Regions from separate parts of the Acinetobacter indicus genome, predicted to be linked through region 3. Evidence: predicted binding sites of a transcription regulator. Region 3 holds the regulator's gene; each other region holds the start of a gene.
What was found. Region 3 encodes PhoB, which activates phosphate uptake and scavenging genes when phosphate is short. Its sites were predicted from a motif close to TGTCATNAANCTGTCATAA; they were not measured.
Positions count from the first base shown of each region.

Region 1: GA693_RS05700 (porin) is a predicted target of PhoB. The motif match lies at 1,687-1,705, and genes of this name have one in related genera.
Region 2: GA693_RS07915 (inorganic phosphate transporter) is a predicted target of PhoB. The motif match lies at 1,349-1,367, and genes of this name have one in related genera.

Region 1 covers NZ_CP045198.1:1,086,848-1,089,128, reverse strand. Annotated here, with positions in the region: gene GA693_RS05705 (YidB family protein) at 1-199, shown strand, start outside; gene GA693_RS05700 (porin) at 309-1,442, opposite strand; gene GA693_RS05695 (HIT family protein) at 1,789-2,202, opposite strand; gene GA693_RS05690 (YARHG domain-containing protein) at 2,230-2,281, opposite strand, start outside.
Region 2 covers NZ_CP045198.1:1,577,311-1,579,591, forward strand. Annotated here, with positions in the region: gene GA693_RS07915 (inorganic phosphate transporter) at 1-1,302, opposite strand, end outside; gene metH (methionine synthase) at 1,784-2,281, shown strand, end outside.
Region 3 covers NZ_CP045198.1:2,367,885-2,370,165, reverse strand. Annotated here, with positions in the region: gene phoR (phosphate regulon sensor histidine kinase PhoR) at 1-465, opposite strand, end outside; gene phoB (phosphate regulon transcriptional regulator PhoB) at 475-1,185, opposite strand; gene GA693_RS11700 (TetR/AcrR family transcriptional regulator) at 1,409-2,110, opposite strand.

The DNA of each region.
Region 1 (2,281 bases), 1.3 Mb from region 3:
TCTGTTTGATGATGAAGAAGTGGAACAGGTAGCGCAGCAAACCCATGCCCCTAAACAGGATATTTATGGCGCAATTTCACAGGTGTTGCCACAGATTATTGACTCTTTAACTCCACAGGGTGAGCAGACCAGTAAAACTGAAGCCAATAATGATATTCAGAATGTACTGAATATGGTGTCAGGTTTCCTGAAAAGATAAGTCTGTTTATATAATGAAGCCAACCTGAGGTTGGCTTTTTAATCTAGAAATCTGGATATAAAAAAACACGCCGAAGCGTGTTTTTTTGCTTTTTAGGTAGAGGTTAGACTTAGAAGTCGTAACGGAAACCTAGAGAAAGACCGAATGCATCTTCGCCATCAACACCGCCTACGCTATTTGAGCGGCCTTGAGCCCATGGAGTCAGATTTGAGTTTTCATCATTCAGTACAGTAGCCAAGTTACCATACACACGTACTGCTTTGTCTAGGCGATGTTCAAGACCCACTGCAAGAAGAGTTGCATTTGCATCATCTGCATCTACATCACGGTGGAACACTTGACCACGTAAATAAGTTTTTGGCGCAAACTTATAATCCGCTGCTACACCAAATACTTGAGCATCTGGGTTGTCAGCATCGTTATCATGCGTTAAATACTGATATAAACCACCGAAGTTTAATTCAGGTGTGATTTTATATGCAGCTGCAACACGGAAGCCATCACGTTCACCACGGTTTGCATCTTCTTCATAGTGCTCATAAGCAGCAGCAAAATCGACTTTGCCTTCTTTATAAGTTAAAGCTAAGTCATAAGCTTTATCATCACGATCAGCTTTAGTATTTGTTGTTGTAGTGCCTGGAACAACAACTGTAACTGGACCGTCTACAGTATTAATGACTGTAGTTTTTTGTGAGGTTGTAGATGTGAAACCAGCACTATTACCTTCATGTAAAGAAAGAGCAGCTAAAACGTTAAAGCCACCACCAAATTTTGGTGATTTATATTCAATCGTATTGGCATTACGTTCATCAAAACGTAACTTACCTTCACGTGTTACGTTACGGATATCACCTAATTGGTCACCAAAGAAGTTGACTGGACCGCGAGCAACTTTAAACGGGCTGTCAAAGCGACCTACACGTGCCTGACCAAAATCACCTTTTAAACCAACGAAAGTATCGCGAGTTGCAAACTCTAAATCATCATTTGCTGAACCGCTAGCGAAGTTAATTTCTTGTTCGATTTGACCAAAAACAGTCATGCCGTTTTCTAATTTTTGTTCAGCTTTGAAGCCTAAACGAGAAGAGTTTGAAGATAGTCCAACTTCGTTGTAGTCTGCACCATCATCAAGATAGTCTAAAGATACGTGTGCACGACCATATACTTTTACATCAGCAGCCATAGCTAATGCTGGTGTAAATAAGGTTGCCCCAACTGCTAATGCGCAAAGCGTTTTTTTCATGTGTAGCTCCAATACAGACTATTGTTTTTAGTCCTAAACATTGTTCAGAAGTAGGATTGATCTACCCCCGTTCTCTATTGGTGCTAAGTATTCCTTACAAATGCGACAGTAATATTAAGGAAATATTTCAAAAATATTAAAAAGAACAAATCAGATCAAAAACTTACCTTTAATCGCAAATTTTAAGTGAACAGGTTTTTAAATTTAGAAAAAATTTATGAAATGAATAACTTAATTGCAAGCTAATTGACACCTTAGTGTCATAAAAATAGGTTTAGCAGAAGTTCTGCTTAAAAAAATGGAGCAGTCGCTCCATTCATTTTTACATTTCACCGGGGAAAATATTTTAAAGCACTGCCTTAATCTTTTCAGCCAGTTGCATGATTTTTTCCTGGTCACCCATCTGCGCAGCATGTTTACCGAGTTGATGTACCGAGGTAGGAATGAGGTGGAAATGAACATGCGGTACAGTTTGTCCCGCAGCAGCGCCAGACAGCTGCATCAATACAATTCCATCTAGTCCTAAGGCTTTTTCCATGGCTTTGGCAACTTTCTGCACCACCTGAATGGTGTAGGCTGCGACTTGTGGATCTAAGTCGAGCAGGGTAACCGCAGGTGATTTCGGGATGACCAGTGTATGACCATCTGCCTGAGGCATGATGTCCATAAACGCAAGAACCTGTTCATCTTCATAGACTTTAATTGCAGGCAGTTCTCCCCGCAGGATTCTTGCAAAAATATTTTGATCATCGTAAGCCATGATATTTCCTTTAATCAATGCATTGAATTATTTACAGTTCAATTCTTTCTGACGCGCCTTGATTTCGTCAAGTCGTTGT
Region 2 (2,281 bases), 790 kb from region 3:
CAGTGCCAGTGCCACCGCAACTTTAACCCAGGTTGGAATATATTGCAGGAAGGAATCGAGATGGTCACGGTAATCATCGACCACTTTTTCCTGTTCCTTGCTCATGGCAGGTAAAGCTTCCGCTTTATCCAGACGCTTGAATGACGTGGTGCTGAGGTACATATCATTACGCAATGCTGCCACTTCTGCTTCCGGAATATTTTTCAAATCGCCGTATTGACCCACACGCTCACCTAAATGATCAGTCAAACTGGCCAAAGCCGGTACCACTTCCGGGATGATTTCCTTGGTCTGGATGTACTTGGTGATTACTTCACGGGCCTGCGCATCCGGAATATCGGTATGGTTGGCATAAATTGCAGACGCGGTTTGCGTCGACAATTGCTGGAAAGACTGAATATGCTGGTTGTCCAGTTCCTTATTCAAGGAATAAGCCAATGGCACAATCCCAATCAGGATCAGCATGATTAAGCCCATGCCTTTCTGACCGTCATTAGAACCGTGGGCAAAGCTCACCCCAGTACAGGTAAAGATCAGGATGGCACGGATTAATGGTGGTGGCGGTTTGTTGCCTTCAGGCGGCTGGAACAGTTCCAGCTGACGTTTGAAAATCTTTTTCACCAGCAGGAACAGTACGGCAGCAAAGGCAAAACCAATTAATGGCGAGAACAGTAAAGCCTTACCGACTTTCATCACCTGTTCCATATCCACGCCGGATGCACCAGCGCCCGCATTGAGGATGTAGTTCATAATTCCCACACCCAGAATGGAACCAATTAAGGTATGCGAACTTGAAGCCGGAATACCGAGGAACCAGGTGCCTAAGTTCCAGAGAATGGCCGCAATCAGCATGGCAAAGACCATGGCAAAACCTGCGCCTGAGCCAACATTCATGATCAGCTCGACCGGTAGTAAGGCAATAATACCGTAGGCTACGGCACCACTGGCGACCATCACCCCAAGGAAGTTACAGAAACCGGCCCACATTACCGCAACTGGTGCAGACAAGGCATTGGTATAAATGACCGTAGCCACCGCGTTGGCGGTGTCATGGAAACCGTTAACAAATTCAAAGCCCAGCGCAATAAATAAAGCGGTGGCCAGCAGAATTACCGAATACAGGCTAAGCGCCGGAACATGCGATAAATCTGCCGATAATTGAAAGCCAATATAAATAAGCGTTGAAATAATAAGCGTTAGAAACACCGGCATAAAGAATTTCGGTGTTGGCACATGAACATTGGTCGACTTTTTCGGAGCCGACTGGTGTGCTGAATCTACGGGAGTTTGATTAGAATTCATGCAAGCAGGAAAAGAGGATACAAAATCCCCTTATTGTTCAGTTAAATTGTGACAATTATATGACAAAAGCAGGTCAAATAAAGTAATTTTTCTACTTTATTTGCCACAATTTCCTGATAATTTTATAGACAAAAAATCAAACTATTTAAAATAAATCAAAAACTTATAAACCACCATCTCATCTTCATCCGGTTTTCTGTCACTGCTGTCATCTTTCATGAGCCTGAAATATTACAAGTACAGCAAAACCCGGCCCATTTTTAGACTCTCTCATACTGCCATAGCTATATGACAATTTTATGAATCCTTACAATGATTTATTTATAACGATGTGTATATTTTCAAAATAAGCCCATGAAAACGTATACTTTTTCAGCAAAGATGCCACAAAGTTCCGTTCCATCCCATCAATTACGGAAAAAAGCAGTCGAACTCTGCTAAAATATTGCGCATTTCTGATTCATCAAAACAAGGGTTTTTTATGTCCACGCTTGCTACCCTGAAAGAACTTCTTGCCAAAAGAATTTTAATTATCGATGGTGCCATGGGTACCATGATCCAACGCCATAAATTGGAAGAAGCCGATTATCGTGGTGAGCGTTTTGCTGACTGGGCCTATGACCTGAAAGGCAACAATGACCTGCTGGTACTGACCCAGCCGCAGATTATTCAAGGCATTCATGAAGCCTACCTAGATGCCGGCGCCGATATTATTGAAACCAACAGCTTTAACGGCACACGTGTTTCCATGGCGGATTACCACATGGAAACGCTGGTTCCGGAAATTAACCGTGAAGCTGCGCGTCTGGCCAAAGCTGCCTGTGAAAAATATTCAACACCGGAAAAACCACGTTTTGTGGCGGGTGTCTTGGGGCCAACCTCACGCACCTGTTCAATTTCACCAAACGTGAATGATCCGGCATTTCGTAATATCACTTTTGATGAACTCAAAGAAAACTATATTGAAGCTGCGCACGCC
Region 3 (2,281 bases):
CAGTGGCTGAATGCCGAGCAGGCGCTCTGCTGCCGGGTTCCACCATTCGATCTGATGGTTATCATCAATCAGCACTACCGCTTCGGCCAGGGCCACTAGTGACGACTGAGCGCGGTCAATCAGCCCGACCATTTCGGCCTGGACAATACGTTCCTGACGCTGCGAGCGGTAGACATTAAATAATAAAGCCCCCCAAATGCCATGCAAATTGGGGGGAACATCATAGGGACGGTTGGCAATCCAGTCATTGACCAGATAGAGGGAGCGCATTTGGGTGGCGAAAAACGCCAGAAAGCCAATAAAAATACAGATCCAGAACTGTTCGATCCCGAGACCAATAAAACCTGCAATTACTAAAAAAAAGATCAGTAAACGGAGATCTTGTTTGGCAAAAGTCCACAAACTGCTGTAACGGACATTCTTGTGGTCACGGGCCAGTTCGGGGACAGGGTATGGTTCATACATAAAAAGCGATTAACCTAAGGCGACATCCGCACGGGTTGAGAAACGGTATCCAGTGCCACGAACCGTTTGTACAAAGCGGTCTGCGCCAAATGGCTCCAGCACCTTGCGTAAACGACGAATATGCACATCAATGGTACGATCCTCAATATATACGTTGCCACCCCAGACCTGGTCAAGTAGTTGTGCACGGGTATAGGCACGTTCCGGATGCGTCATAAAGAAGGCCAAAAGACGATATTCGGTTGGACCCATGTCCAGAATGTTGTCGCCAAAGCTGACGCGCTGGCTAACCGGATCCAGAATCAGGCCGTTGGCATCAATGGTTTTTTCACCATTCAGGGCATTGGCACGGCGCAGTACGGCTTTGATGCGTGACACCAGCTCGCGGGTAGAAAACGGTTTGGTCATGTAGTCGTCGGCACCGGCATCCAGACCCTGAACCTTGTGGTCTTCTTCACCGCGTGCAGTCAGCATGATCACCGGAATTTCCGCCAGGTTTTCATCACGTTTTAAACGACGACACAAATCAACACCGCTGACACCGCCAGGCATCATCCAGTCCAGCAAAATCAGTGCCGGGCGTTGATCGACGATCATCTGATGCGCCTGTTTGGCATCTTCGGCCTGTAAGCAATGAAAGCCGGCCATATCCAATGAGGTATGGATCATCTCTCGGATTGGAAGTTCATCATCGACAATTAAAATGTAGTCATCTTTCACAACGCAATACCCTATAAGTGAACGGTGAACCGTTTATATTTATGACAGGCTTATTACAAAGATTAATTATGACAGTATCATTGCAGAAAGGGCAGACAGCGCTATTTTCGCAATGTTTTGTGACAATTTTTTGTACAGAATGGGCTGAATCCGGAATTCATTTAAAAAAATTTAAATAAAAGATTCAAATATTTAATTTTTCTTGCAGTTTGATGACAGGGATTCAGGCTTTTTTGCTACTTTCTGGCTCCGCTTCGGAAAAATGTTCGAGCAGGGAAATGAACACCACGCTACAGGCGCTGAGCACTTCATCCATTGACTGCTTAAAGCCGCTCATGACCCAGCGGATGGCAATTTGGGTGACATAACCGTTCAGGCCGCTGGCAATTAATGACAGTTCGCGTTCTGAATGCTGCAGGTTTGGCATCATTAGCATGACAAAGGCCTGAATCATGCGGTCAAAGCGCGCCATGCTTTCCTGAATGGTGGCCTGGTTGTGCAGTTCCTGTACCAGCATGGCATCAATATAAATAATCCGAGCCATCTGCGGGTTGTCTTTGAGCGTAGTCAGCAGGGCAGTTAAACCGGCTTCAATCATTTTTTGCGGATTGGTCGAGGCCTGCATGATGGCCTGCATCACATTGTGTTGCAGTGCATCAATCAGCTGTAAAAAAATGGTCTGGAACAAGTCTTCACTTTTTTTGAAGGATTCGTAGAAATAGCGCTCGGTGAGTTTGGCCTCGGTACAAATATCTTTCACCGTGACCGCAAAAAAACCATGCGTGCCATAGGCGTGCAGGCCGGCTTCAATCAGTTTTTCCCGGCGTAGCTGTTTGCGCTCGCTCAGCGATAATCCTTTAAATTGGCGCTCTTTATTTTGGGTATTCTGCGCATTTGGGGGAGCGGGGTGTTGTGCTTCGGTCATAGTAAAAAGGCCAGTTCACATCCTATATTGCTATAGATTAACAAGATTTTGCGCTAAGTGCGAAGTTTGGCACTCAGATTTGAACGCAGCAGACAGAAATCTGCAGGCTTTTGCGTTGACAATGATTATTGTCAAAATTATATTTGAGTGGTGAAATTGAAGTGCGCTGCC